Regions from separate parts of the Nocardia sp. NPDC004278 genome, predicted to be linked through region 1. Evidence: riboswitches for the same ligand, from Rfam matches in the RefSeq annotation. Region 1 holds a riboswitch; each other region holds the start of a gene.

Region 1 (7,450 bases):
GAGCGCGCGGGTGACCGGCTGGCCGGTGCTGATGGAGTGGCCGAGGTCGCCGGTCGCTGCATTCATCAGCGCGGTCCAATACTGCTCCCATAGTGGGCGATCCAGTCCATAGCGCGCCTGCAGTTCGGCGATCGCGGCCTTATCGATCGGGGTGCCAGCACCCGCACCGTCGGCTGCGATGGAGACCGGATCGGCGGGCAGCAGGTACAGCACCACGAACGAGATGGTGAAGGCCGCCCACAGCACCCATATCGCCTGCAGTACCCGAACAACCACATACCGAGCCATGACTACCGCCCGCTCAACCAGGCATCGAAGAACTGCAGCCGGGCCGAGGCCTCGAACTTCAGATCCCGCACGCTCTGCGCCGCGCCGATGGCCTGGGATAGTTCGACCGTCGGAATCCACAGCCCCGCGTCGAGTACCGCCTGTTGGGCGGTGCGGATCAGCGCGGTGCGTGCTGCGGCATCGGAAGCGCTGAGCTGACCGTCGAGCACGTCATCCAGCGCCGGAATGCGTTCGCGGGCATTGAGATTGCGACCGTCGATGCTGAAGGAGGTGCGCAGGATGTCACCGTCGGCGCGGGTGGTGTTGTAGTAGGTGGTGTCGAAATCCTTGACGTTCTGTCGGGCCGTGCTCTCCGGGCCCGACACCAGATCCAGCTTCAGCTCGACACCGATCTGGCGCAGCTGCTGCTGTACCAGCTCCAGAATTGCCTGGTTGCCCGCGAACGCCTGACTGAAGAGCACCGAGAAGGACAGGCGCTCACCATTCTTCGTGCGAATGCCGTCACCGCCGGGCGTCCAGCCCGCCTGGTCGAGGATGCCGCTCGCCTTGGTCGGGTCGTAGGCCAGCCGCGCCGAAAGATCCTGGTAGCCGGGCGTGCTGCTGGCCAGTGTGCTGGTGGCGGGTTTGAACTGCGGGCCGAGTACGGTGTCCACCAGTTGTTTCCGGTCGATCGCTGGCAGCAGCGCCTGGCGCACCGCGGCATCGCGCAGCGGGCCCCGGGTCACATTGGTCTGGAAGCCGAATGGCACACCGGGATTCGCGGTGCTCAGTACCCGACCGCTCGCCGCCTCGATCTGCGGCGCGTCCTGCGGCAGCGCGTCGCTGACCGCATCGAGCTGGCCGGAGATGAGACTGCCGGTGCGTACACCGGATTCGGGCACGACCGTGAATTCGATCTTGTCGAGGTAGGCCTCGCCCTGATGGGCGAAGACCGCCGAACCCCAGTTGTACCCGGCGCGTTTGGCCAGGGTCGCCGAGGCGTCCTGCCGCCAGGACGCATAGGTGAACGGGCCGCTGCCGACATTGTCGCCCAGGCAGCGCTGATCGGCGGGTGCGGCCGTGGTGGCGTCGCCTTGAATGCCGAGTTGAGCTGTCGAGGATGCCTGCAGGAACTGGGCATTGGGCTTGCTGAATTCGACCCGTGCGGTCAGCTTGTCGACCGCGGTCGTTGCGACATAGTTGGTGAGATAGCTGGAGCCGAGCGGGGTTTTGGCCGCGCCCAGTTTGATCACCGAATCGAAGGTGCTCCGTACCGAATCCGCGGTGAGCGGTGTGCCATCGCTGAAGGTGACGCCATCGGCCAGGTGGAAGGTGAATACCTTGGCGTCGGGTGAGATCTCCCAGCTCTTGGCCAGCCAGGGCTTGATCTCACCGGTCTTGGGATCCTGATCGGTCAGCGAATCCACGATCTGACGGGTCACATACAGCGTCTGGTTGGTGCCGGCTTGCGCCGGATCCGAGCAGGTCGGGGCCTGGGAGAGGCCGTAACGCAAGGTCCCGCCCGGCTTCGGCGGTCCCGCGTCGGCGCCGCCCGAGGCCGAATCGCTGCTGCAGGCAGCCAGACTCGCGGCCGCGGTGACGGCGGCGGCCACGGCCGCGATGCGATGGTGGGGACGGATCACTGTGGTACTCCAGATGCTTCGGTGCGGACGAGTTCGCCGCGGGAATCGATGTCGTATTCGGTGCTGGGACGCCCACCACCACCGCCGTTGCTGGCCAGCGGCCTACTCGGAATGCGGCGGCGCAGTTCGGGCGCCACCTCGGCCTGGAAGAGTTCGAGGCTGTCGCGATGTTCGGCCTCGGTGCGGCCGTCGCGTTCGGCGGACAGATGGATCACCTCATGCCCGAAGGCCTCGTGCTGGCGGCCCACCTTGTCGATCACCTGCTCCGGACTGCCGACCAATGCCGAACTGCGCGCGACGAAATCGTCGAGGGCCTCGAAGACGATCGGCAGGCCGAGCTTGCGCGCCAGCGCCAGTCGCGCCTCGAAGATCGGGCGGTATCCATCGAGGGCCTGCTGCGACGTGCGTGCCACGTGGAATCCGGCGGTACCCGCGCCGACCAGGGCGTCGGCCGGATCGTGCCCGTAGTGCTCCCAGCGCTCCCGATAGTGGCGCACCAGTTCGGCATACGGCTCGATCGGATTGGTGACGTTGGCCGAGAACAGTGGGTCACCATGGCGCGCCGCGAGTTCCACCGAATCGAGACTGGTCGCACTGCCGTGCCAGATCCGGATGCGCGGCTGCCACGGCCGCGGCAGGGCCTTGGCCTCGACCAAGTCCGGACGGAATCGACCGGACCAGGTCACGCTGTCGCTGTCCCATAGCGCCCGAAACAGTTCGTAGCCTTCGCGATTGCGATCCCACTGATCCTCGGTGGTGACGTGGTACAGCTTTGCCTGCGCCGCGCCATTGCCCTTGCCGATGATCAGTTCGAGGCGACCGCCGGAGAGGTTGTCCAGAGTCGAGTAGTCCTCGAACGCGCGCACCGGATCCAGCAGACTCAGCGTGGTGACCGCGGTGAACAGGCTGATCCGGGAGGTGACCGCGGCAATGTGGGACAGGATCACCGGCGGCGCGGCCGAAAGGAATGGATCCTCGTGCCGCTCACCGACGGCGAACCCGTCGTAGCCGAGTTCCTCGGCGAGACGAGCCTGCTCGATGACATCGGTGAGTCTTTCCCCGGTCTCCGGCAGTCGTCCGGTGCTCGGGTCGGGTACTCGGGTGACGAGGGTGAACAGCAGGAATTTCATGCGCGATCACGACTTCTTCGGTAGGCCGGGCGGGTTGATCCGCGAGCTCGGCACGGTTTCGGTCTTCAGCCCCCATCGGTCGATGACCTGCTGGTAGGTGCCGGTCTGGATGGCGTTGTTGATGGCCTTGTTGATGGGGCCGATCAGACCGTTGTCCTTCTTGGTGAGCACACCGATCTCGCCCTGCAGCGTGTCACCGGCGCCGGAGAAGGTCGCGACGATCTTGGTCTGATTCGCGGTGGTGCTGTGGTAGATCGCGGACGGATCGGGCCCGATGTAGCCGTCCAGGCGCTGCGAGGCCAGCGCCAGGTAGTAGTCGGTGACCTGCTGGAAGTAGGCGATATCGATCGCGGGCAGGCCCTCGGCGATGTTCTGCTCGTTCCACTTCACCAGCAGCTGTTCCTGATTGGTGCCGCTGCCGACGCCGATCCGCTTGCCCGCCAGGCTCTTGCGATCCCGGTAGTCGAGCGTGCTCTGCTCGGGGATCTCCAGCGCGACGGTGTCATTGCGGTAGGTGGCGAAGTCGTATTTCTCCTTGCGCTCCTCGGTCACGGTGACGTTGGAGATGAACACATCCGCCTCGCCGGAGTCGACCCGCACGAAGTTCTGCGACCAATCGGCCACCTGCGCAACGAGTTTCAGTCCGAGGATGTCGGCGATGAGGGAGGCGAAATCGACTTCGGACCCGACGATGGTCTTATCGTCGGTGGCGTAGAACCGCAGCGGTGGTGCCGCGCCACCCGAACCGGTGACCACCAGCGTGCCGCGGTCGCGAATGGCCTGCGGCAGTTCGGCGGCGATGGCGTCGACCTTGGGCGGGTGGATCCGGCCGGACTGGCCGGGGGACAGGTCGAAGGTGATGGAACCGGCGGGCTGCGCGGAGTTTTCCGCATCGGGGTCGGTGCCGCAGCCGGTGGCCAGCAACGCGACCGTGGCGGTCAGGCCGACCAGGGCGGTGAGCTTCATTGAATACCTGTTCATCGGGGAGCGCGCACCGCGCTCAACGGACTCGGGATAGAAATGCGCGGGTGCGCGGGTGCCGGGGGTTGTCGAGTACGGCAGCGGGCGGGCCCTGTTCGACGATCACGCCGCCGTCGAGAAAGACCACGGTGTCGGCCACCTCACGGGCGAACCCGATTTCGTGGGTGACGATCACCAGCGCGGTGCCACCGTCGGCGAGATCGCGGATCACGTCGAGAACTTCGCCGACGAGTTCCGGATCCAGTGCCGAGGTCGGTTCGTCGAACAGGATCACCGGCGGTCGCAGCGCCAACGCCCTGGCAATGGCCACCCGCTGCTGCTGTCCGCCGGACAGCCGCCGCGGATAGGCGTCGGCCAGTTCGCCGATGCCGACCCGGTCCAGCAGTTCCTCGGCCTCGCGCTCGATCTCCTTGCGCGGGCGACCCTGCGCGGAAATCGGTGCGAGCGTGACATTGTCGAGCACCGTCAGGTGCGGGAAGAGATTGAACTGCTGGAAGACGAAGCCGATATGCGAGCGCTGCTTGCGCACCTCGCGATCCGATAGCGCGTGCAACCTATTGCGGCGCAGCCGATATCCGATCAGCTCGCCGTCGATGTGCACGGTGCCCGCGTCCAGGGACTCCAGGTGGTTGATCACCCGCAGCAGTGTCGACTTGCCGGAGCCGGACGGGCCGATCACGGTGACCACCTCACCCGCCCGCACCGTCAGGTCGATACCGCGCAGTACTTCGGTGGTGCCGTAGGACTTTCGCACGCCGCGAACTGCGACGGCGGGGGCTTTGTCGACGGTGGTGTCGTTCGTTGCAGTGACCGGTGCGCTCATCGGGTGGCTCCGCGCGGTGCGGCGGACCCGCTTTCGGCGATTTCGCGCAGCTTGTGCCACACCTGCTGGATCGGCGTCGGTGGCGGTGTCCGGTGCGCGCCCTTGGCATAGTGCCGTTCGATGTAGTACTGCGCCACCGAGAGAATCGTGGTCAGCACGATGTACCAGACCGTCGCGACCATGAGCAGTGGCACCACCCGGCCGTTGCGTCCGTAGATGACCTGGACCTGGTAGAAGAGTTCCGCGATCGCCATTACCGAAACGATCGAGGTGCCCTTGAACAGGCTGATCACCTCATTGGTCGCATTCGGCAGGATCGAGCGCATCGCCTGCGGGACGACGACGGTGCGGAACTGTCGCAGCCGCGGAATCCCGAGTGCCGCGGCGGCTTCCAACTGTCCGGGATCGACCGAGATGAATCCGGCCCGGATGATCTCGGCCGAATATGCGGCCTGATGCAACGCGAGGCCGATGACCGCCGCGGTGAACCCGCTGATCACCCCGTTCACCTCGAAGGTGAGGAATTCGGGGCCGAACGGGATGCCGAGCGAAAGCGTGTTGTAGAGGTAGGCGATGTTGAACCAGAACAGCAGCTGCACGATCAACGGAATCGAGCGGAACGCCCAGATATAGACCCACGAGATCACCCGCAGCACCGGATTATTCGACAACCGGGCGATTGCCAGTGCGGTGCCGATCAGGAATCCGAGTGCGGTACCCCACAGGGTCAGCTCCAAGGTGACCTTCAGCGCCGATAACACCGACTTCGCGGTGAAGTATTTGGCGAAGGTCGACCAATCCCAGCCCGGATTGGTGACCAGTCCATGGATGAACTGCGCGAGCAGTACCAGCGCGATGGCGCTGATCACCCAGCGCCACGGATGCCAGGCCCTGGCGATCGGCGGTGCGTAGGCGATGGTTACGGCAGTGCCGGGTGCACCCGGTATCGGAACATCCGATCGGGCATCGGATGCAACGGACGCGCTCATGATTTCGGTTCCTCCATCGTTCCCGGCGGAAGCACCCGCACCCGATGACCGGGGGGTTGCTGCGACGTCGACGAGCCAGGTCTCTCGGTCGCTCTGGATGGTGTGTCCGACGCCGAGCACGGGTCGGTCGGTCTAGCCGAAACATCATGCGAAGCAGGCGAACTCCGGCACAAGGGTACGAATCAGTGTGAGCGCAGATCTTGTCCGAACGGTCGTGAACAGGGATTATCGACCGGGTCGTGCGGTGGATCGCGACGCTTCGGGTGCGGTCCGTCCGGCGTATTTCGCCTGGAGGGTGCAACCGGCGTTTCGTCGCGACGGTCCGGTACGGTGCGCGACGCGATGGCGTTGCCAGTCGAAATCAGCGCAGTTCCGGTGGTTTGCTGGAGTACTCTCTGACCTCGTTCGTGCCCGACGCTGAGGAGGTTCACGTGACCCTGCTGCGCCGTCTGACCACGCTTACCGCCATCGCGACCGGTGCGGCCGCGCTGACGCTCGCCGCCCCCGGCCTCGCCGTCGCGGTACCTGCGCCGATACCCGGAGCCGCAATCCCGGCGGCGCCGGCGCCGTCCGTCCAAGCCGCACCCGGAGATGCGTTCGGTGCTTACCAAGCCACCGTCGAGGCGCTGCGCGCCTTGGGCATCGACCCGTTCCTGTACCCGGCGGCTGCGGCGTTCTGCTCCAGCAGCAACTCCCTCGGCCTGGTCCCCGCCGTCGCGGGTGCTGTGCCCGGGCCGTGGCCCAAGACCACCGTGGCCATTCCGGGACTAGACCTGTCCGCGGTCAAAACGGGCCAAACCCTGTTCACCTTCATGCCCTACGGCGTAGCCCCGGACAGCACGAACATCTCCGGCATGAACGTCGCCTGGCTGAACCTGGCCAATGGCCGCAGCGGCGTCACCGCCATGGGCCCGATCTCCGACGTCGTCCGAACCATGGTGCCCGCGGAAATCCCTGCCGAAATGCGACCACTCGCCGAACGCGCCTTCCAGAACTTCTTCGCCACATTCCCCACCGGAGGCATCCGCGCCGTCCCCGTCGAGACCGGTTCCGGCACCGTCCTGGCCGCGGTGTTCGGCACCATGGACAACGGCGGCAAGCCCTGCTTCTTCCTCCCGACGGTCGGCATCACCTCGGTGCGCTGAGACCGGCCGACGTCTGAGGTCGCCATGCCGTTTGGGGAGCGGGTGCCGGGCCCGGCCTGGATATGGCGCCAGCTGGCGTGCGCTGAGCCGGTCGACGTCCGGGGTCGCCATGCCGTTTGGGGAGCGGGCTGCCAGGCCCGGCCTGGGATATGGCGTCAGCTGGTTTCGGGCGTGCGACTGCCCGATTGATCAAGATCTGGTGGCGGGTCGGTCGGGCATTGCCGCCATGGATTCGGCCTGGTCTCGGTCAGTGGGCGGTGTCGAGGTGGCGGGATTTCCAGGTCAACGTGTTCGCGCGGTGGGCGCGGCGCGAGCGGGACCACAGGCGTAGATAGGCGGCGATGGAGACCGGGTGGGCCAGGGCGGCAAGGATATCGGCGCGGGTCAGTGAGCCGCTTTCGAGTGAGCGGGCGAGTAAGCGGCCGGTGACCGCGGCGCTGTAGCCGAGGAGACCGGCGGCGCGCACCCGGCC
Region 2 (7,450 bases), on a different contig from region 1:
TTACTAGCTCAGCGCATGGTCCAAATCGGCCAGCAGATCCTCGACATCCTCGAGCCCAACCGAGATGCGCACGACACCGTCGGACAGGCCGATGGTGGCGCGGCCCTCGGGGCCCATGGCGCGGTGGGTGGTGGTGGCGGGGTGGGTGATCAGGGTCTTGGAGTCACCGAGGTTGTTGGAGATATCGATGATGCGCAACCGGTTGAGCACCTCGAAGGTGCGCTTCTTCGCCTCGTGTGCCGGCGCGTTCAGCTCGAAGGTGACCACCGTGCCGCCGCCGCTCATCTGACTGGTCGCCAGCTCGTGTTGCGGATGCGACTCCAGATACGGATAGCGCACCCAGGAGACGGACTTGTTGCCCTCGAGGAAGCGCGCGATGCGCAATGCGGATTCGGTCGAATGACGCACCCGCAGCGGCATGGTCTCCAAACCCTTGAGCAGGGTCCACGCATTGAACGGGCTCAGCGCCGGACCGGTATGGCGCATAAGATTCTTCACCGGACCGTCGATGTAGTCGTGCGGGCCGAGAATCGCGCCGCCGAGCACCCGGCCCTGACCGTCGATGTGCTTGGTACCGGAATACACCAGCACATCCGCGCCGAGTTCGAAACCGCGCTGCAGCAGCGGGGTGGCAAAGACATTGTCCAGCACCACCTTCGCGCCCGCGGCATGGGCGAGCTCGGTCACCCGGCGCACATCGACCAGCGTCTGCATCGGGTTGGCCGGCGTCTCGAAGAACACGGCCTGGGTCGGCACCGACAGCGCCTGCTCCCACTGGTCCAGATCATCGCCGTCGACGAAGACGGTCTCCACACCCCAGCGCGGCAGGATCTCATTGCACACCACGAAGCACGAGCCGAAGAGGCTGCGCGCGGCCACCAGTCGATCGCCCGCACCCAGCAGCGCGCCGAGCGCGGTGAATACCGCCGACATACCGCTCGCGGTCGCGAAACAGGCCTCGGCGCCATCGATCAGGCGCAGTCGCTCCTCGAACATGGCCACCGTCGGGTTGCCGTAGCGGGAGTAGACGAAATGCTCGATATCGCCGGTGAACGCGGCCTCGGCCGCCTCGGCGCTCTCATAGACGAAACCGGAGGACAGGTACAGCGCCTCGGCGGTCTCCTCGAATCCGGAGCGGCGCAGGCCGCCTCGGACGCCGAGCGTCGCGGGGCCGACCCCCTTGGGCAGCGGTTTGTCGAACGCACCCCCGGTGATCATGACTGCCGCCACGGCAGACCGAGTGCGCGCCAGCCGGAGCCGCCGCGGTGACCGAACTCGTCGATGGGGCCCTCGAAGCCCTCGAGCACGTTGTACGACGGTTCGATCCCGACACCGGTCGCGGCGACCGCGGCACCGATGGAACGCTGCCCGGAGCGACACAGAAAGACGACGGGCGCCGCCGGATCGCGACCCTCCAGCGCCGAGGTCAGCTGTGCGACGAACTCACCGTTGCGGGCGCCACTGGTGTCGACCCATTCGATCAGCACCGTCGGCCGATCGATCGAACTCGTATCGGGGACGCCGACGAAGCGCCATTCGGCCTCGGTGCGCACATCGACCAAGACGGCCTCGGGATTGTCGCGCAACAACTCCCACGCCTGCTGGGGGGTGATGTCACCGGCATATGTCATGCGATCCTCCTGTGAATCCACGCTTGCCGCACCTGGGTTTCGGTGCGCGGCCAGGTCGTCACCCGGAGCACCCCACCGCGGAGGAGGGTTGCCGACCAGCTAGCCGGGGCTTGACGCTGGTTCTCATGACCTGTGTCCGAGATTGCCTGGGCAGGGGCCGCCCTGTCAAACCCAGGTCAGCGCCACGCCGGGTAATCAGTTGCAGACGATCCAGCGGTCGCCGGAGCGAACCAGATTCCACGTCGCTGGCGTCTCCCGGCCGTCGACCGCGATGGTCACGTTCGCCTTCGCCCTATCGCCATCGACCATGGCGTTGTCAATGTTGGTGACCTTGATCGACTTTCCGGCCGCAGCGCCACCGAACTGGGCGGCCAGCGGCGACTTGCTCTCGTCGAATCCTTGGCAGGCCACCGCGGGTGGCGGTGTGTTGTCGGTGGTGCCCCTGGCCTCTGCATAGCGATGCACCGCGGCCGCGATCTTGTCCGATTCTGTGACATTTTTCTCAGCGGGCGAGAGCACCGCGCCCAGCACGATGGCGACCAGGACGACGGCCGCGAATACGGCTGCCGCGATGAACGGCGCCATCGTGCGCCGATCGGTCTGGTCGACCTCGATCACTGGTTCGTCATCGGTGCCCTGCTGCTCTGTCATGGGTCGATCATCCCTGGTGGGCAGCGGTATCCGACAGGCACCCCCGGACCGGGCGCGACCCCGCACGGCAGCGGCACAGCAATAATTCGATAGCCAACCGGACAGTGGGTACTCGGGTAAGTGAGCCCGGGTGGCAACCATCCGGTTCACGCACCGCCCGCAGGGTGCGCCATGCGCCACCGATAGAATCGCGAGACTGCGGCCTGCTGTCATAGCCATATGCCAGCTCACCGACGTAGCGACTGTGCAGCCGCGAGCCGCCCGTCCGCATCGTCAGGTGCAACCAAAAGGTGCGCCAAGTTAGCCTAAGCTAAGACTGACGCCATAATTGTTTCGACCATAAGGGTGCGCGTAAAAGATGACCGAAAACAGTGCAGAGTCGACTAGCGGTGCGCGCGAGCCCTCCGTGGTTACGCAAGCTGCCGCCTCCGGGCCTGACGCGCACACCGCCGGGACTCGCCCGCTTCGCATCGCGATCGTGGGCGCAGGACCGGCCGGTATCTACGCCGCCGACGCGTTGATGAAGTCCGATGCCGAGGTGAGCATCGACCTGTACGAGCGCATGCCGGCGCCGTTCGGTCTGATCCGCTACGGCGTCGCGCCGGACCACCCGCGCATCAAGGGCATCATCACCGCCCTGCACAAGGTGCTCGACAAGCCGCAGGTTCGCCTGCTCGGCAATATCGACTACGGCACCGACATCACCCTCGACGATCTGCGCACGTTCTATGACGCGGTGATCTTCTCCACCGGCGCCAACGCCGACCGCGCGCTGGACATCCCCGGCATCGGCCTGGACGGCAGCTACGGCGCCGCGGACTTCGTGTCCTGGTACGACGGACATCCGGATGTGCCGCGCACCTGGCCGCTGGAGGCCGAGAAGGTCGCCGTCCTCGGTGTCGGCAATGTCGCACTCGATGTCGCACGTGTGCTCGCCAAGACCGGTGACGAACTGCTGCCGACCGAGATACCACCAAACGTCCACGCCGGATTGAAAGCCAATAAGGCGGTCGAGGTGCACGTCTTCGGCCGCCGCGGCCCGGCGCAGGCCAAGTTCACCCCGCTCGAGCTGCGCGAACTCGACCACTCCCCGACCATCGAGGTCATCGTCGATCCCGAGGACATCGACTACGACGAGGGCTCCGAGGCCGCGCGTCGGCACTCCAAGCAGGTCGACATGATCGCGAATACGCTCGAGCAGTGGGCCATCCGCGATGTCGGCAACCGCCCGCACAAGCTGTTCCTGCACTTCTTCGAGTCCCCCGCGGAGATCATCGGCGAGGACGGCAGGGTCGTCGGCCTGCGCACCGAGCGCACCCAGCTCGACGGCACCGGCAATGTCAAGGGCACCGGTGTCTTCAAGGACTGGGACGTCCAGGCCATCTACCGCGCCGTCGGCTACCTGTCGCAGAACCTCACCAACCTGCCGTTCGACGATCAGGCCGGTGTGGTCCCGAACGAGGCCGGACGCGTCATCGCCGACGAGGACGCCGACGGTGCGCAGCGCTACCTGCCCGGCACCTACGTCACCGGCTGGATCAAGCGCGGTCCGGTCGGCCTCATCGGCCACACCAAGGGCGATGCCAACGAGACCGTGGCCTGCCTGCTCGACGACAGCGTGAACTTCACCCCGGCCGAGAAGCCGGAACTGGACGCCGTCATCGAATTCCTCGAGGGCAAGGGCATCCCGTTCACCACCTGGCAGGGCTGGTACCGCCTCGACGCGCATGAGCGCGCACTCGGTGAGCCGGAGGGCCGCGAGCGCGTCAAGGTCGTCGAGCGCGAGGACATGCTGCGCGCCAGCGAACCGCACAAGGTCTAGTGCCGGTGCCACAGGGGGTGCGCGTCACCCCCTGTGGCACTCGACAATCCGATACGGCCGCAGCAGTGCAAAATCTGTCGGGTCTACGGCAGCGGAAAATCCTTTACTGAGGCATTCTGTACAAGTGTTCGATGCCCATCTCCACATCTTCGACCCGGGGTTCCCGCTGGCCGAGAACGAGGGCTACCTGCCCGACCCGTTCACCATTGCCGATTACCGAAAGCGCATGTCTCGCTTCGATGTCGGCGGTGGGGCCGTGGTCAGCGGATCCTTCCAAGGCACCGATCAGACCTACCTGAAGGCGGCACTCGCGGAACTGGGCGAGGGCTGGGTCGGTGTCACCACATTGGACCCCGATGCCACCGATGCCGAGATCAGCGAACTCGACCGGATCGGCGTGCGGGCACTGCGGTTCAACGTAAAGCGCGCGGCCGCGGATATCACCGCGATGACCCGGCTGGCGCTGCGGGCGCACGAACTGGTCGGCTGGCATGTCGAGGTCTATATCGACGGCACCATGCTCACCTCGCTGCAACCGGTGATCTCGAAACTTCCGGTGCTCTCCATCGACCACCTCGGCATGTCCGAGGAGGGCCTGCCCTACCTGCTCGATCTGGTCGATGGCGGCGCGCGGGTGAAGGCGACCGGTTTCGGGCGGGTGCACATGAATGTGGCCGATACGCTGCGCCGCATCCACGCCGTCAATCCCGAGGCGCTCATGTTCGGCACCGATCTGCCCGGCACCAGGGCGGGACGGCCCTTCGTGGACTCCGACGTCGATCTGATCTGCGATGTGGTCGGCACCGATATGTTCAAGGTGCTCGAGGACAACGCGCGGGCGTTCTATCGACTGCCCGCCCGCGCACGCAAGATTCCGACCGATCCCGCACCCACCCTGCCGATCCCGCGCACCGAACAGCCGACCCTGCCGCTGCGACGCGATGAGATCCCGAAACTCGAAGCGGCGGATACGATTCCGTTCCCTGCCATCGAGTGAGTGCAACCCGGCCGTAGGCGGGTGGTCGCCGCGGAGCGACACAGATTCATCCCGCTTCACGGCGGTCTGTCATACGCTTCCTGCATGACCGAAACTCCAGCGGGGGCCGGTTACCCAAGTTATCCACACCCACCGGCGGATCATCCCCAGGCCGTGTTGATATTGATCCTCGGAATTCTGAGCCTGGTGCTGTGTACCCTGATCGGCCCGTTCGCCTGGTTCATGGGACGGCGCGCCCTGGCCGAGATCGATCGCTCCGACGGCACAATCGGCGGCCGAGGCTTGGTGATGGCAGGCTACATCTGCGGAATCATCTCCTCCGCATTCATCATCCTGGCGGCGGTAGGAGCCATCATCGTGCTGATCGTCGCCGTCATCGCCTACGTCACCTCCTAGCCGCGCCACCGATGCCGTCGCTGGCCCCGGTGTCGGGTTATGCAGTCGTAGGTGTAGGTCTTGCGCTGCCCCGACCGAGCCCGCCTCAGGTCACGATGGCGCCGATGACCCACACTCCGGTCGCCAGCAGTGCGCCGAAGAGTTCGATGAGCATCGACAGACCGACGCCCTTGAGCGCGTGAACCGTTGCCTGCCAGGCGGGTTGGTTCTCGCGGAGGCGGTGCAGTTCCGAAAGGTACACGCCAAGAACAAATCCCACGAACAACCCGACCACCGGGATGATGAAGAAGCCCACGATGCCCAGTACCGCCCCCACGAACAGCGCCCGGTTGGAAACCCCCGCATCCTTCATCTTCCGCCCCGGCCACGTGTACTTGATGATCCCGGAGAGCACCAGAAACGCGCTACTGACCGCGAATACGACCCAAGCCGTCGCCCCACCGGTCACAAACGCCCAGACCGCAATGGCCCCGAAGATCAGAATGACCCCGGGCAGGATCGGAATGATGATCCCCAGGAGTCCGACCAGAATTACCAGGCCGACAAGTACTAAAAACCACCCCTGGGTTGCGTGTGCTTCCACGGGTGAAGCCTAGAGGGCAAGGGGGGGCCGAAAGGCGCAAGCCCCACCAAGGTTGAAACGAAACGCCCGCATACCGCCCGCTTGCTACCTTGATGGCGCCTCGCCTCTGAAAGGACTCCGACCGTGGAACCTGCCTCTCCTGTCGACCTGCGGCAAAATCAGCCCCACACCGCCCGAATGTATGACTACTACCTCGGCGGCAAGGACCATTACAGCGCGGACGAGGAAGCGGCTGAACAGGTCGTGGCCATCTGGCCGGGAGTGCGGGAGGCCGCGCGGAAGAACAGGGCCTTCATACATCGCGTGACACGGTTCCTCGCAAACGCGGGCATTCGTCAATTCCTCGATATCGGAACCGGTATCCCGACCGAGCCGAATCTGCATCAGGTGGCCCAACAGGTTGCGCCTGACGCGCGAGTCGTCTACGTCGACAACGATCCGATCGTGCTCGTCCATGCCAAGGCATTGATGGTCAGCTCACAGCAGGGGCGTACCAACTACGTTTCCGCCGACGTCACCACACCAGAAAAGATCCTCAACGCCCCGGGATTGCGCGAGACACTGGACCTGACCCAACCGGTCGCACTCAGCCTCAACGCTCTGATGCATTTCGTCCCCGACGAGCAAGATCCCTACGGAATCGTCGATACGCTGATGGGCGAACTCGTTCCCGGCTCGTATTTAGTGATGACACACGTAACGCCGGACTTCGATCCGACGGCAATAGCCACCGTGGTCGACATCTACCGCCGAAGCGGCTTGCCATGCCAAGTCCGAAGCCGAGAGGAATTCATGCGGTTCTTCCAGGGACTAGAGCTGGTCGATCCTGGTGTAGAGGTGCCGCACCGCTGGCGTCCAGACGATATCGAGCCCTCGACGAAAATGGACGCGCAAGTGTCCGTCTACGCGGGCGTTGCACGTAAGTAATGACCCCCGGCGATCCTGGTCTGTGCTGGCGTGGAGAGGCTTCCGTATTACCGGGCCGACAACGACCTCACCCCAAGCTGACACTCCCGGTCCCTCCGCTCTCCGCGCCCAGTCACGCTGCCTGGATTCTCACCTACCGACCGGCTCACCGCACACGGGAGGCTCCGGCAGGGCGCACCCTACGGAAACCGCGCACAGCTCATCCAGCACAACAAGCCGCTTCGACTCCGGCCCGCTGCAACCTCCGCACTGCGCAGCACGCAAGTCAGCAACTACACCCTGGACGAGCGATCACCATGCGCTCATGCGGGTAAACGTCGAGAAGGCACCTGCACCAGCGCATTCTCGGCTGCTATTGGTGTTTGGGGGCGACGCCGGAGAGGAGGGTGGTGATGAGGCGGGTGGCTAGGGTGTCGGGGTTGGTGGTGCCGTCCAGTTCAGTA
Region 3 (7,450 bases), on a different contig from region 1:
AACGCCACCATCAGGGCAATGAGCAGACGTTTGCGCGGCACCCGTGCGGCCAGCGCGGCGATCACCGGAGCTCCGATGACCACGCCGAGCGCATAGGCCGATACCGCATGCCCCGCGGTCGGCTCGGATACCTTCATGGCGCTGGCGATATCGGGCAGCAAACCCATCGTGACGAATTCGGTTGTGCCGATTCCGAATCCGCCGAGGGCCAGTGCCAGCATCGCCGGAATATGCCAGTCCGTCCGTTCGGCCTCGGCGGGTGCTGGGGTCTGGGTGGCAACGGAACCGGTCACGTACTCATGTAACCGCCCGACGACTCCTGTCGCTTCCCGGATCGGCGTGAGTTCCCCCACGTCAGCATCGAGAATTCGGACGAACCACGGCCGCACCGCGCATATCGGGCAGCCCGACGGCAACATGTCGGCTGCGGGCACCCAGCAGGCAGATGCGGATCACGTGCAGGGCCGCCGCACGCGCGGGTCGCGGAAACAGTGCGGGCACCCTTACCACCGTCGTGGTGCAGGTGCCCGGCTCAGCACCGATGCTCCGCGCTGTAGGTGGAGCCCGGCTTTCACATCAACACGGGTAACTCGTCGGGGACGCCCCGACCTCAGCCGCGCACTTACCGGCAGCCCGGTGCGAAGATCTGCACCGACGACCGGCAAGAGGCGCGGAGAGGCGGGGAAGCTCAGCGCAGGGCGCGGGCCAGGTTGGCGTCGAGCGCACCGAGGAATTCCTCGGTGGTCAGGTAGCCCTGGTCGCCGCCGACGAGCAGCGCGAGGTCCTTGGTCATCTGGCCGCCCTCGACGGTCTTGATGACGACGTCCTCGAGGGTCTGCGCGAAGCCGATCACCTCGGGGGTGTTGTCCAGCTTGCCGCGGTGCTCGAGGCCGCGGGTCCAGGCGAAGATCGACGCGATCGGGTTGGTCGAGGTCGGCTTGCCCTGCTGGTGCTGGCGGTAATGCCGGGTGACTGTGCCGTGCGCGGCCTCGGCCTCACAGGTCCTGCCGTCCGGGGTGAGCAGCACCGAGGTCATCAGGCCGAGCGAACCGAAGCCCTGGGCCACGGTGTCGGACTGCACGTCGCCGTCGTAGTTCTTGCAGGCCCAGACGTAGCCGCCCTCCCACTTCATGGAGGAGGCGACCATATCGTCGATCAGGCGGTGCTCGTAGGTGAGGCCCGCGGCGTCGTACTGGGTCTTGAACTCGGTATCGAAGACTTCCTGGAAGGTGTCCTTGAACATGCCGTCGTAGGCCTTCAGGATGGTGTTCTTCGTCGACATGTACACCGGGTAGTTCTGCTGCAGCCCGTAGTTGAGCGATGCGCGCGCGAAATCCTCGATGGACTTCTTGAAGTTGTACATGCCCATGACGACGCCGCCGTCCTCGGGCATCTTCACGACCTCGTGCACGATCGGCTCGCTGCCGTCGTCCGGGGTGAAGGTGAGGGTGACCGTGCCGCCCTGGAACACCTTGAAGTCGGTGGCGCGGTACTGGTCACCGAACGCGTGACGGCCGATGATGATCGGCTTGGTCCAACCGGGGACCAGACGCGGCACATTCGAGATGATGATCGGCGCGCGGAAAATGGTGCCGCCGAGAATATTGCGGATGGTGCCGTTGGGCGAGCGCCACATCTTCTTCAGGCCGAATTCCTCGACCCGGGCCTCATCGGGGGTGATGGTGGCACATTTGACACCGACGCCGTGCTCTTTGATGGCGTTCGCGGCGTCGATGGTGACCTGGTCGTCGGTCTTGTCCCGATACTCGATACCGAGGTCGTAGTACTCCAGGTTCACATCGAGATAGGGGTGGATCAGCTTGTCCTTGATGAACTGCCAGATGATCCGGGTCATCTCGTCGCCGTCGAGTTCGACGACTGTGCCTTCAACCTTGATCTTGGACATGGATCTTCGTGTCCTCCTAGGATGGTGCCCTTATTGCACGGCCAGGCGAACACGCTTGTGAGCGGACCCTAGCTGTTCCAACAGACAACGTATATGTCCCGCGTTGTCCACGAGACATGTGGTGCAAACAAGACAAGCGTACTGCTGCCATTGACCGCGCCGCGCGAGCAGCCCCCCATGTGAAGACGCTCGAAATTGTTACCGACAAGTAGGTCGGCAGTGACGCGCACCACCGCGAAATAGCAATGTCCGGGTATCCCGAAGGACACCCGGACCAGCTATTTCATGATCAGACCGCGAGCGGAATCCGCGAGCCCTCCTCGGATCCCTCGATCAGGTTTTCCGGCTTGTCCCGAATCATCAACGCGATCACTGGAATTGCGGCGAGGAAGAATCCGGCGCCGACATAGAACGCGACGTCATAGCTGTGGATCGAGGCACGGGCCATCAGGTTGTCGACCGTCGGGTTGTTCTGCGCGAAGGTCTTGGCCGTCTGCACCGAGATCGTGGTGAGCAGCGCGGTACCGACCGCACCGCCGACCTGCTGGGCCGCGTTCAGCAGCGCACTGGCCACACCCGAATCCTCCTCCTCGACCTGATGCAGCGCGACGGTCTGCATGCCGACGAACAGCGGGCCCATGCCGAGGGCGATCAGTACCTCCGCGGGCAGCACAGTGGCCGCGTAGCTGTCGCCGAAGCTCAGCTGCGCCAGCCACACCAGTCCCAGCACACCGAGCGCGGCACCCGCCACCATCAGCGGACGCGGGCCAAGCTTCGGCAGCAGCGCGCTGGTGACACCGGCGGAGATCGCGATGCCCGCCGGGAACGGCAGGAAGGCGAAGCCGGCCTTCAGCGACGAGTAGCCGAGGGTGATCTGGAAGTAGTAGCTCAGGAACAGGAACATCGCGAACATGGCGATCGGGATCAGCAATGCGGCGATGAAGGCGCCACCGCGGTTGATCTCACCCGGAATATGCAGCGGCAGCAGCGGATTCGTCGAGCGACGCTCGATGACGACGAAGGCGATCAGCAGTGCGACACCGACGATGAGCAGCCCAAGGGTGCTCCCGGCCAGCCAGCCGTCCTCGGCGGCCCGGCTGAATCCGTACACGATGGCGATCAGACCGAGCGTCACGGTGACCGCACCCGGGACGTCATAGCCGCCGGTACGCGGGATCGGCACATCCTTGACCACGAACGCCAGCGTGCCGAGCAGCGCGAGCAATGCGACGGGGGTGTTCACCAGCAGGCACCACCGCCAGGAGGCGTACTCGGTCAGTGCGCCACCGATGATCAGGCCGAGCGCCGCGCCACCCGCGGAGATTCCGGCGAAGACGCCGAACGCGGTCGCACGCTCCTTCGCCTCGGTGAAGGTCACCGAGAGCAATGACAGCGCCGCCGGTGCGAGCAATGCCGCGAACGCGCCCTGCAGCGCACGCCCGGCAAACAACTCGGCGCCGTTCTGCGCCAGACCGGCCACCGCGGATGCCCCGGCGAAGCCGACCATGCCGACGATGAAGACTCGCCGACGTCCCATGTAGTCGGCCAGCCGTCCGCCGAGCAGCAGCAGACCGCCGAAGATCAGCGTGTATGCGGTGAGCATCCACTGCCTGTTGCCGTCGCTGATGTTGAGATCCTGCTGCGCGAAGGGCAGCGAGATGGTCACGATGGTGGCGTCGAGAACCACCATGAGCTGGGCGAATGCAATCACCCCCAGTGCCAGCCAGCGCGTCGAGCTGGCCTGCCTTTCCGGAACTTCCACCACTGTCGCGGTCTCGCTCACTGTCTTCTCCTAGCCGTCTGAAGTCGTGCAGTCATCCTGTCATCGACAGACATTTGTCGTCAAGAGAAAAATGTCGCACTCGGACATTTGGCCGTAAAGGACACAAAATGTCCCGATTGCGATAGCATGGGGACATGCTCGAGTCATCAACGCCGATCGTCGCGAGCGCCGCGGCCAACGATGCTGTGCGCGCCACAGCAAACCAAAACCCAGGTTCGTCTCCCGGCGGCGCGAGCGTGGGATTGCGCGAACGCAAGAAGCAGCAGACCCGGCTGCGCATCATCGAGGTCGCATTGGACCTGTGCGACGCACAGGGATTCGACGCGACGACGGTCGAGCAGATCGCGAACGGCGCGGACGTATCACCGCGCACCATCAACCGATACTTCGACAGCAAAGAGGACATCGTCCTCGGGCCGGTCAAGGATTTCGGCCTGGCCATCGCCGAATGCCTGCGCGGACTTCCGGTCACCGGCAATGAACTGCAATCGCTGCGCGAGGCATTCCTGCAGGTCGTCGATCACGCCGCGAAAAGTGTCGATGGCCCCATCTCGTTCCGGCGCTTCCAGCAGATGCAGCGGATCCTGCGCAGCAGCCCGACGGTCAGCGCGCAGAGCATGGAACTCGCCGACGATAAGAACGTCGCGATCGCCGAAGTGATCGCCGACCGACTCGACACCCAGCCCAACGCGTTGCCGGTCCGCCTGGTCGTCGGCGCCTGGCAGCTGATCGGTCATCTCAGCATGGAATGCTCGAACTCGATCTTCGAGGATGCCGACGCCTCGGCCGCCGCTGCCGACGCCCGCAATGCGTTCACCACATCATTCGACGAGTTCATGCGGGTATGCACCGGGCGCACCGACGCCGCCACGGCGGAAAACCGGTAACGGATTTCGGCCGACGACCGCACTCCGGTTACCATGTCGGTCAGGTCATGAGTGCCAGCGCGAAGCCCCGGCTTGCTGGACGGCAACCCTCCAGCTGCGGTGGGGTGCTCCGGGTGATGACCGGGCTCTCGAAAGCCGAGAGCAAGCGCGCACTTCAGGAGGTTCCCGCCATGTGTTGTTGTTGTACGTCACCCGCATCCCATTGAAACCTGCTGGCGAACAACCTCTTTGGAGCAAGTCATGAGTGACCCCAACGCGTCCGCGACCGATATCGACGCCGCCGGAACCGATCCGGCGCAGTGGTCCTTCGAGACCAAGCAGATCCACGCGGGCCAGACCCCCGACGAGATCACCGGCGCACGCGCACTCCCGATCTACCAGACCACTTCGTACGCCTTCCGTGACACCGATCATGCAGCCGCGCTGTTCGGGCTGGCCGAGCCGGGCAATATCTACACCCGGATCATGAACCCGACCCAGGACGTGGTCGAGCAGCGCATCGCCGCCCTGGAAGGCGGTGTGGCCGCGCTGTTGCTGGCATCCGGTCAGGCCGCGGAGACCTACGCGATCCTCAATCTCGCGGCCGCTGGCGATCACATCGTCTCCAGCCCGCACCTCTACGGCGGCACCTACAACCTGTTCCACTACTCGCTGCCCAAGCTCGGCATCGAGGTGTCCTTCGTCGAGGATCCGGACGACCTCGAGCAGTGGCGCGCGGCAATCCGGCCGAATACCAAGGCCTTCTACGGCGAGACTATCGCCAACCCGAGCAGCGCGATCTTCGATATCCGCGGCATCTCCGCGATCGCACACGCGGCGGGCCTGCCGCTGATCGTTGACAATACGGTCGCGACCCCGTACCTGATCCAGCCGCTGGCCCACGGCGCGGACATCGTCGTGCATTCGGCGACCAAGTACCTGGGCGGGCACGGTTCGGCGGTCGCCGGCGTGATCGTCGACGGCGGCACCTTCGACTGGACCGTGCGCGACGCGCAGGGTGAATCCCGCTTCCCCGGTTTCACCACCCCGGACCCGAGCTACCACGGCGCGGTCTTCGCCGATCTCGGCGCTCCGGCCTTCGCACTCAAGGCACGGGTGCAACTGCTGCGTGACCTCGGTGCGGCGGTATCGCCGTTCAACGCGTTCCTGATCAGTCAGGGCATCGAAACACTGAGCCTGCGGCTGGAGCGTCACGTCGCCAACGCACAGGCGGTGGCCGAATTCCTGAGCACACATCCGGCCGTGGAATCGGTGTTCTACGCGGGCTTGCCATCCTCGCCGTGGCATCGACGCGCCGCCGAGCTGGCGCCGAAGGGCGCGGGCGCGATCGTCGCGTTCGAGCTGCGCGGCGGCGTCGATGCGGGCAAGAAGTTCGTGGACGCGTTAGCCCTGCACAGCCATGTAGCTAACATCGGGGATGTGCGTTCTCTGGTAATCCACCCGGCGTCGACGACACACTCGCAGTTGACGCCCGCTGAGCAACTGGCCTCCGGCGTCACCCCTGGGCTGGTCCGGCTCGCCGTGGGTATCGAGGGGATCGATGACATCTTGGCCGATCTGCGAGCCGGTTTCGCGGCGGCCACGACGTGACTGTGAGTGCCGACCCGAGTACCGCCCGTTCGTCCGCGGTGGCCCTGCCGCCGCCGGACGGGCGGCTCGGCATCATCGCCATCGGGGATGTGCGGCTGGAGAACGGCGCGGTCATCCCGGACGTCCATCTGGCCGTGCAGCGCTGGGGCGAGCTCTCCCCCACGCTGGACAATGTGGTGCTGGTCGAGCACGCGCTGACCGGTGACTCGCACGTCGTCGGGGTGCCCGACGATATCCACCCGCTGCCCGGCTGGTGGGACGGCATGGTCGGCCCCGGTGCGCCGGTGGATACCGACGAATGGTGCGTCATCGCGACGAATGTGCTCGGCGGCTGCAAGGGCAGCACCGGGCCGTCATCGCTGGCGCCGGACGGAAAGCCCTGGGGCGCAAGGTTTCCGGAGATCTCCATCCGCGATCAGGTGACCGCGGAAGCGGCGCTGCTCGATCTGCTCGGCATCGAGCGCCTTGCCGCCGTCGTCGGCGGTTCGATGGGCGGCATGCGCGTGCTGGAGTGGATGGTCGGCACTCCGGAGCGGGTCGGATCCGCACTGGTGCTGGCCGTCGGCGCACGCGCCACCGCCGACCAGATCGGCACGCAGACAACGCAGATCGCCGCCATCAAGGCCGATCCGGACTGGCAGGGCGGCGACTATCACGACACCGACCGCGCCCCCATGACCGGCATGGGCATCGCCCGGCGCATCGCGCACCTGACCTACCGGACCGAGGGCGAACTCGATCACCGCTTCGAGAACCACGCGCAGGGCGATGAGGATCCGTGGCACGGCGGCCGCTACGCGGTGCAGAGCTACCTGGACCACCAGGCCCAAAAGCTCTGTAGCCGTTTCGATCCCGCCACCTACGTACTGCTCTCCGAGGCGATGAACCGGCACGATATCGGCCGCGGCCGCGGCGGTGTATCGGCCGCGCTGGCCGCCACCCCGGTCCCGTGCGTGGTCGGCGGTGTCGATTCCGATCGCCTGTACCCATTGCGAACCCAGCAGGAATTGGCCGACGGCCTCCCCGGCTGCGAAGGTTTGGAGATCGTGCACTCCCGCGACGGACACGACGGCTTCCTGACCGAAGCGGCAGCGGTCTCGAAGCTGCTGACCGAAACCGTGCGCCTGGCGCGGATCAGCCGCACCCGCTGAACTCTCGCCGCGATAGTCAGCGGTTCGACATCGGTGCTGCCACGCGACTCCGGTCTGTCCGCGAGCGGTTGGTCGGACAACAGCGCCCCGGGCCAGACTGCTGGGCCCGGGGGCTATTCGGCGTCCGAGTGGG
Region 4 (7,450 bases), on a different contig from region 1:
ACCGCCAGGAAGTAGCCCTGGTACTTGGCGCGTTCACGCGGGCTGAGGATATCGCCGAGGATGGTCAGCGCCAGCGACATCAAACCACCCGCACCGAGGCCCTGGAATGCGCGGAACGCCGCCAGCTGGTACATCGACTGCGCCATCGTGCACAGCAGCGAACCGATTATGAAGATCGAGATGGCCGCCATGAAGAACGGCTTGCGGCCGAACATATCGGACAACTTGCCGTACAGCGGCGTCGCGAGCGTCGCGGTGATCAGATAGGCGGTGGTCGCCCAGGCCTGCATCGAATAGCCGCTGAGATCGTCGGCAATGGTGCGGATCGAGGTGGAGACGATCGTCTGGTCCAATGCCGCGAGCAGCATGCCGAGCATCAGACCACTGAGAATGGTCAGGATCTGCCGGTGGGTGAAACCCGTGGACTCCTCCACGGTGGCCGGTGCTGTCACGAGTCGTTCTCCATCTCGAATCTGTACAGGTTCTGGTCGTTGCGGATGGCCGCGAGCATGGCGGGCTTGGCCAGCTCGTAGTCGTCGACGAACTGTCGCAGCAGCCCGGCGAAGGCGACCCGGTCCCGTGGCGTCCAAGCCGCCATTACCCGCGTCAGGTTTTCGTGCCTGCGCCTGCGGATCCGCTCGGCGACCTCGCGACCGAGTTCGGTGACGACCAGCACGGTGGCGCGACCGTCATTGCGATCGGCCTGCCGCTCGACCAGTTGCCGCTCGACCAGGTGGGCGACGTGCCGACTGATCGTCGACGCATCCGAGTGCACCGCGTCGGCGAGTGCGCCCGAGCGCATCGGCCCGTCACAGAGCAGCCGGAACAAGATCGCGAATGCCGCGGGATCCACGCCGTCCCTGGTCCGCAGCTGCGCCGCGGTCCGATCGCGGATCCGCTGCAGGCGGGTGAGCTGAATTGCGATCGTGTCGACCGACCGCTCGTCCTCATCCACTGGACTCACCTTTACTTGCGTCAATCAATTAGTTGCGTGATACAAGTATGTAGGCGACCTGGCGGCTAGGGCAAGCAATTAAACGGCCTTTACCGGCCCTTGAACTCCGGGGCGCGCTTCTCGAAGACCGACTGGATGGCCTCGGTCAGGTCCTCGGACGGCAGGAATGCGGAGTTCCACGCGGACACATAGCGCAGCCCGGCCGCCACCTGATCCTTGGTGCGCTGCTCGAGCACATCCTTCGCGCCCTGCACCACCAGCGGCGGGTTCGCGGCGATCTCGCGCGCAGTGGCGTGCGCCGCGTCCAGTACTGCGTCCTGATCGGCGAATACGTCATTGACCAGGCCGATCTTCTCGGCGCGCGCCGCATCGATGTCCTTGCCGGTGTAGGCGAGTTCGCGCAGATGCCCCTCGCCGATGATCCCGGGCAGCCGGTGCAGCGACCCGATATCGGCGACGATCGCGACCTTCGCCTCGCGCAGGCTGAACTTCGCGTCCGCGCTCGCATAGCGGATATCGGCGGCGGCGATCAGATCCAGCCCACCACCGATGCACCAGCCGGAGACCGCGACGATGACCGGCTTGCGGCAATCGGCCACCGCGGTCACGGCGGCCTGCATTCGGCGCACCTCGTAGAGGAAGTCGGTGCGCGGCGCGGCCAGTGCCTTATCCGCCAGCAGCGGACCGAACATCCCGGCCATCGCGGGCAGGTCGAGTCCATAGGAGAAGTGTTTCCCGGAACCGGTGAGCACAATGGCACGCACCTCGGGATCGGCGTCCAGGCCGCGGAAGATCTCCGGCAGCTCCCGCCAGAAGTCCGGACCCATCGCATTGCCCTTGCCGGGACCGGTCAGTGTGACCTGCGCGACATGGTCTTTGGTTGCAACGGTAAACGCCTGCCAATCAGTCATTTGTACAGCGTATCGAGACGGTCGTCTGCGGCCTCTCGCAACCACCACGGAGCGAGTCTCACGAGCGACGTTCGCGGCACGTCTCGCGTCCGAGCCGTCGAAGTACCGGCGCCGAAGCCATGAACCTCGGCCACTGGTACCGGATTGCCCGCGCCTCGCAGTCCGGTTTGCGATCAGTTCGCAGCCCGGCCACTTCCGTAACCACCACGGAGCGAGTCTTACGAGCGACGTTCGCGGCCCGTCTCGCGTCCGAGTCGTCGAAGCGCATACGACGCAGGCGCTGCAAATCCAACACAGCATGTAAATCCTGTGCAAAAGTTGGCGTGGCGCGCTGGTTGCCCAGTCGACGCTGGCCGCATGATGGTCGAGTCAGCAAACTCCGCATCATCCGGCTGGGAGGCCATCGTGCTGATGCATCAGGGAATAGGGCTCGACCGTTTCAATGCGATGACTCGCGCCCGTGCCGTACACGCGTTGTTCGAAGTCTGCTGCAATGTCACCTGGGCGGCCACGCTCGCCGACGCCCGGCCCTATCCGGATCGCGATGCGCTGCTGGCCACGGCGGATGTCGAACTGCTCGCGCTCTCGCAATCCGATCTCGATCGCGCCTTCGATGCGGTTGTGCACGAACAGGTCTCGCAGCGCAACATAACGGAGCTGGTCCGGGTGGTGCACGACCGGATCGACCGGCTGCTCGGACCCACCGAAGGATATCCCGAATACTGACCGGCGAAACTCGCCCGGCGTATCGCCCGCAATCGCTCTACTCTGGATCCATGCGCAGGTCGCTTCCACCAGTCGCATGCCGGGTCGCGGATACCCTGATCGCGCGCGGCCACCATGGTGTCATCGTCACTCAGCCCGCTCCCACGCCCACCGCCGCCGATGCCGCACGGGCACTCGGCGTCGATGTGGGCGCCATTACGAAGTCGCTGGTGTTCCTGCTCGACGAGGATCCGGTGCTGCTGCTGGTCTCCGGGGCGCATCAGGTGGATCTGGCGAACACCGGCGCGCGGCTGGAGGGCACGCTCACCCCCGCCCCCGCCGATATGGTGCAGCAGGTGACCGGTCAGCCCATCGGCGGTATCGCACCGGTCGGCCACCCCACCAACCTGCCGACCTGGGTGGACAATGCGCTATCGGCGCACCGGGAGGTGTGGGCCGCGGGCGGCGTTCCGAATACCGTGTTCCGCACCTCGTTTCGCGAACTGGTGCGCATTACCGCCGGACTTCCGATCGACGTGGACTGAATTCCGCGCCCGCCCGGGAACAGCGCGGATCGCGGGATGGAGATCAATCCAACAACCATGGGGCGATCCATTACCGACAAACCCGGCGTAGTTTCGTCATGTGAGCGAGCGGAGAGCCATCAACACAGCACCAACGGTCGCAGCGGAACCGAGCGCTGACGAGGCGCAGCTGTGACCGATGCGCAACCGCCTGCCACGGACATCCAGGTTCCCGACGATCTGAGCGGTATCACCGCCGAGCAGTACCGCGCCTCCATGCGGCACTATCCCGCGGGCGTCACGGTGGTCACCCTCGGCTCGGAAAATGGTCCGGTCGGTTTCACGGCCACGTCCTTCGCATCGCTGTCGCTGGAGCCGCCGCTGGTCTCCTTCAATATCGCCCACACCTCATCGAGCCTGACCGCGCTGCGGGCGGCCGAGTCCGTGGTCATCCACTTCCTCGGCGAACATCAGCACGATCTGGCCCAGCGCTTCGCCCGCACCGCCGATCAACGCTTCACCGATCGTTCGCTGTGGACCACCCTGGACAGCGGCGAGCCGGTGCTGCACGGCACCCCCATCTGGATCCGGGCCACCATTAAGCAGCTGATCCCGATCGGTGACCACACCTTCGTCGTCGGCCTGGTCACCCGGGTGCGCGACAGCACCGAGGAACAGCCCGCCGCCGCGCCCCTGCTCTACTACCGGGGCCGCTACTACCGCCCGACCTCGCTCGAAGAGTGAGCGCAGTCGAATTCTGCTGGGCAGCAATAGAGTTCGATCGCTAGAGATCGAGCGATGAGCCCCGGTGAACCTCGATGTGGAAGGTGTCGCCCGCACCGAGGTCCAATAATGACGGCCGGGTCGAGTCCGGGGTCAGTTCGGCTTGACCGGTTCCTTCGGCGGCGCCGTGGACGGATCCTTGGTGGTCGTCCCGGGCGAACTCATGGTCGGGGCTCCGATTTGGCTGCGCCGAACTGCTGTAGCTGGCGCTCGTAGACATCGGTCAGTCGACGGCCGCGCATCCCAGCCGTCCAGGACTGGAGCGCATCCCGCTCTGCCGAATTCATTCAGCCGCCTTTCCGAGATTCGCTGGACGAGTGCCATCGCCTTCCTAGACGCAGGTGACCGGGCGGAGGTTCCATCGGGTCGCGATCGCGCGGTGAATTTCGCAGAACGAAGTCGGCGGCCTCAGTGCCGCATCCAGCTAGCTCCTGCCATATTCAGCCCCGGGCCGGGGTCCGTCGAACGTAGCCGAATGGTGGTCGCCCAGGCCGCCGTATTCGACCGCTGTATGACTACGCTCGGCGAGCAGTCGGAGGGAGTAGCGCAGCAATCGATCTGGACGTGGGGCTAGCCGATCACGCAGGGTGCGGCGCCGTCCGCGGCATTGTCGCTGGTGAAGGGGCGGGTCTCGGGGGTCGGATGCCACAGTCCATCGGTGCAGGCGTAGTTCCAGCTCGCGCCGCTGGTGACAAGGGTGGCGATGGCCTCGATCAGACGGTCCACATCGGCGGAGCTGGTGCCGAGGCCGATGCTGGCACGCAGCGCGCCGTCGAGGCCGAGGCGCGCGAGCAAGGGGTGGGCGCAGAAGCGGCCGTCGCGAATGCCGATGCCGTGTTCGGCGGAGAGGTAGGCCGCGACCTGGCCGGGGGCGAAACCGTCCAGGGTGAAGGCGACGATGCCGACGGTATCCGGGCTGTCGTCCCAGATGCGCAGCAGGTTGACGCCGGGAATGGCGGACAGGCCGGTGCGCAGCCGATCGGCGAGCAGATGTTCGTGAGTGGTAAGGGATTCGGGATCGATCGCACAGAGCGCGTCACATGCGGCGGCGAGCGCGGCCGCACCGAGGACATTAGGGGAGCCGGCCTCATGACGCTGTGGCGCGGGTGCCCACTCCGTGCGGGCAACACCGACCTCGCGGACCGCGCCGCCGCCCGCCAGATACGGTTCGGCGGCATCGAGCCAATCCCGGCGTCCGACAAGCACTCCCGCGCCGAACGGCGCGTAGAGCTTGTGCCCGGAAAAGGCGAGGTAATCGATGCCGGTGTCGCGCAGGCTGATCCGACGATGCGGTGCCAGTTGGGCGGCATCGACCAGGATGCGGGCGCCGCACTGGTGCGCGATGGTGGCCAGGCGCTCGAGCGGCAGTACCTCACCGGTCACATTGGAGGCGCCGGTGACCGCCAGCAATGCGGCTGGCTTACTGCACAATTCGGCGATGAGCTGGCGGATGGTCTCCCCGACGGTCGACGCCGCCCGGACGACGCGGCGGCCGTGCCGGGTCCACGGCAGGAAGTTCGCGTGATGCTCGATATCCAGCACCACGGTGTCACCGGGGACGCAGGCGGCGAGCAGGTTGAGCGAATCGGTGGTGTTGCGGGTGAATACCACCACCTGGTCGTCGGCGGCATCGAGGAAACGCGTGACCGAACCGCGGGCCGCCTCGTAGCACTCGGTGGAGATCCGCGAGGCGTAGCCCGCGCCGCGGTGCACACTCGCGTAGTACGGCAGCAACTGCTGCACCCGATCGGTGACCTGCGCCAATGCCGGTGCGCTCGCGGCGTAGTCGAAGTTAGCGTAGGTGGTCGTCCCGCCCTGGACCAGCGGTACCCGGAGATCGTCGCCGGAGACCCGGGCGAAGGCGGAACAGGTCTGGTCAACGGCAGCAGTCATCACAAAATCCCATCGGTTATGGGACCCGTAATCAGGTGATTATCCGAGTCCGCGCTTGCCGCACCCGGTCGGGCTGCGGCCCGGTCGTCACCCGGAGCACCCCACCGCGGAGGAGGGTTGCCGACCAGCTAGCCGGGGCTTGACGCTGGTACTCATGACCTGAACCGAGATTGGCAGATGCCGCACCGCCGTGTCAACCGCCGTTTTCGCCAGTGCATATACATGCACTCAAATAAATAACCTTGCAAAGCCGGGCGATCTGCGATCTCATCGAGAGGTGACGCTTTCCCTGCTGCTCAGCTTTGTCGGCCTGTGCGTTCTGCTGTCGATCACGCCCGGCCCGGACTCGTTCCTGGTGCTGCGATTCTCGATCGTGGACGCACGCCCCGGCATCGCCGCGGCAATCGGTTCGGCGCTGGGCGGCATCGTCTGGGCGGTAGTGGTCGCGGCGGGGGTTGCCGCACTGCTGGAACAGTCCGCGACGGCCTACCGGACACTCAAGGTCATCGGCGGAATCTACTTGGTGTACTTGGGAATTCGGGCGCTGATCGAGCACCGCAAACAGCGCGGGGCCAGCGCGCAGGTGTCCGGTCAGCCGAGCGCGGGTGAGGCGACCTCGATTCGCTCGGCATTCGCCGCGGGCCTGGTGTCGTGCATGTTCAACCCGAAGGTCGGTCTGTTCTACCTGGCGGTACTGCCGCAGTTCCTCACCGACGTCACCTTCGCGAACACCCTCGCGCTCGGCGCCATCGAAAGCACCATCGCGGCCGTGGAGATGATCCTGCTCGCCCTGCTCGCCTCCCGGGCGGTGGCCATGCTGCGCCGCCCCCAGGTCCGCGATCGGCTGGAGCAGATCAGCGCGGCGATTCTCGCCGCACTCGGTGTCGGCACCGCCGCCTCGGCCGCGTAATCCATTGCGCGTCTTGTCGACAGCCACCTCCGGTCGCCGTCGACAAGGCGGACAGCATCGCTATTTCGGCTGAATCTCCTTGCGCCACAGCAGCACCGACGCGACCAAGGAAACCACCGCGGCAGCGGTGAGCCACCAGAACGCCTGCCGGAACCCGGCATCCACCGGCAATCCGGCGGCCGCAGCGCGATACAGCACAACCGCCAGCAACGCGGCCCCGATCGACCCGCCGACCCGCTGCAGAATATTGACGAACGACGCCGCATCCGGCATCTGCTGAGGGCGCACCGCCGCGTACGCCGCAGCGACGATGGGCATTCCGGTCAACCCGGTCGCCATGCCCCGAATCAGCAAAAGCGCCTGTATCACAACAGGATTCATCGAGGCATCGCCGAGCGCGAACGGCACCGTGACAGCGACCGTGACCGCACTGCCGACCACCGCGACAACGCCCCCGCCGTACCGATCGGTCAACCGGCCGCCGATCGGCATCGCGATAATGCCGCCGAGCCCGAACGACATCAGCAGCAATCCGGTCGCTATCAGACCCTCGCGGTGCAGGACCTGAAAGTACAGCGGCAGCACCAGCATCGACCCGAACATCGAGGCACCGGCGAAGAAGTTCGCCACATTCGCCGTCGCGAACACCGGGTGCCGGAACAGTCCGACATCGAGCAGATTCGCACCGCGCCCGCGCACCGACCGCGCCACGAACAGTCCGAGTGCCAGCGCGCCGAGCAGCACCGAAACCCACACCGTCGGCGCGGAA

What was found. Region 1 has a riboswitch for S-adenosylmethionine ahead of ACWEO2_RS41395 (amino acid ABC transporter permease). Riboswitches for the same ligand answer to the same signal wherever they lie in the genome.
Region 2: linked by a shared signal. The riboswitch ahead of ACWEO2_RS08860 (rhodanese-like domain-containing protein) and the one ahead of ACWEO2_RS41395 (amino acid ABC transporter permease) in region 1 are both predicted to bind S-adenosylmethionine.
Region 3: linked by a shared signal. The riboswitch ahead of ACWEO2_RS19770 (bifunctional o-acetylhomoserine/o-acetylserine sulfhydrylase) and the one ahead of ACWEO2_RS41395 (amino acid ABC transporter permease) in region 1 are both predicted to bind S-adenosylmethionine.
Region 4: linked by a shared signal. The riboswitch ahead of ACWEO2_RS37370 (aminotransferase class V-fold PLP-dependent enzyme) and the one ahead of ACWEO2_RS41395 (amino acid ABC transporter permease) in region 1 are both predicted to bind S-adenosylmethionine.

Annotation. Positions count from the first base shown of each region.
Region 1 is NZ_JBSGEQ010000056.1:4,828-12,277, reverse strand. It holds gene ACWEO2_RS41420 (ABC transporter permease) at 1-288, opposite strand, end outside; gene ACWEO2_RS41415 (ABC transporter substrate-binding protein) at 291-1,910, opposite strand; gene ACWEO2_RS41410 (LLM class flavin-dependent oxidoreductase) at 1,907-3,040, opposite strand; gene ACWEO2_RS41405 (ABC transporter substrate-binding protein) at 3,047-4,021, opposite strand; gene ACWEO2_RS41400 (amino acid ABC transporter ATP-binding protein) at 4,041-4,844, opposite strand; gene ACWEO2_RS41395 (amino acid ABC transporter permease) at 4,841-5,833, opposite strand; SAM riboswitch class I at 5,844-5,937, opposite strand; gene ACWEO2_RS41390 (hypothetical protein) at 6,265-6,978, shown strand; gene ACWEO2_RS41385 (glycosyltransferase family 2 protein) at 7,226-7,450, opposite strand, start outside.
Region 2 is NZ_JBSGEQ010000004.1:338,942-346,391, forward strand. It holds gene ACWEO2_RS08855 (O-succinylhomoserine sulfhydrylase) at 4-1,218, opposite strand; gene ACWEO2_RS08860 (rhodanese-like domain-containing protein) at 1,215-1,631, opposite strand; SAM riboswitch class IV at 1,646-1,762, opposite strand; gene ACWEO2_RS08865 (Rv0361 family membrane protein) at 1,827-2,282, opposite strand; gene ACWEO2_RS08870 (FAD-dependent oxidoreductase) at 2,752-4,104, shown strand; gene ACWEO2_RS08875 (amidohydrolase family protein) at 4,229-5,101, shown strand; gene ACWEO2_RS08880 (DUF4190 domain-containing protein) at 5,186-5,497, shown strand; gene ACWEO2_RS08885 (DUF456 domain-containing protein) at 5,583-6,080, opposite strand; gene ACWEO2_RS08890 (SAM-dependent methyltransferase) at 6,204-7,007, shown strand; gene ACWEO2_RS08895 (TetR/AcrR family transcriptional regulator) at 7,360-7,450, opposite strand, start outside.
Region 3 is NZ_JBSGEQ010000012.1:21,839-29,288, reverse strand. It holds gene ACWEO2_RS19795 (MFS transporter) at 1-221, opposite strand, end outside; gene ACWEO2_RS19790 (hypothetical protein) at 355-501, opposite strand; gene ACWEO2_RS19785 (NADP-dependent isocitrate dehydrogenase) at 689-1,906, opposite strand; gene ACWEO2_RS19780 (MFS transporter) at 2,196-3,689, opposite strand; gene ACWEO2_RS19775 (TetR family transcriptional regulator) at 3,824-4,576, shown strand; SAM riboswitch class IV at 4,620-4,730, shown strand; gene ACWEO2_RS19770 (bifunctional o-acetylhomoserine/o-acetylserine sulfhydrylase) at 4,817-6,166, shown strand; gene metX (homoserine O-acetyltransferase MetX) at 6,163-7,317, shown strand.
Region 4 is NZ_JBSGEQ010000040.1:41,829-49,278, forward strand. It holds gene ACWEO2_RS37340 (MDR family MFS transporter) at 1-452, opposite strand, end outside; gene ACWEO2_RS37345 (MarR family winged helix-turn-helix transcriptional regulator) at 449-955, opposite strand; gene ACWEO2_RS37350 (crotonase/enoyl-CoA hydratase family protein) at 1,045-1,866, opposite strand; gene ACWEO2_RS37355 (2-oxo-4-hydroxy-4-carboxy-5-ureidoimidazoline decarboxylase) at 2,224-2,592, shown strand; gene ACWEO2_RS37360 (YbaK/EbsC family protein) at 2,643-3,116, shown strand; gene ACWEO2_RS37365 (flavin reductase family protein) at 3,372-3,839, shown strand; gene ACWEO2_RS37370 (aminotransferase class V-fold PLP-dependent enzyme) at 4,449-5,771, opposite strand; SAM riboswitch class IV at 5,818-5,931, opposite strand; gene ACWEO2_RS37375 (LysE family translocator) at 6,049-6,681, shown strand; gene ACWEO2_RS37380 (DHA2 family efflux MFS transporter permease subunit) at 6,742-7,450, opposite strand, start outside.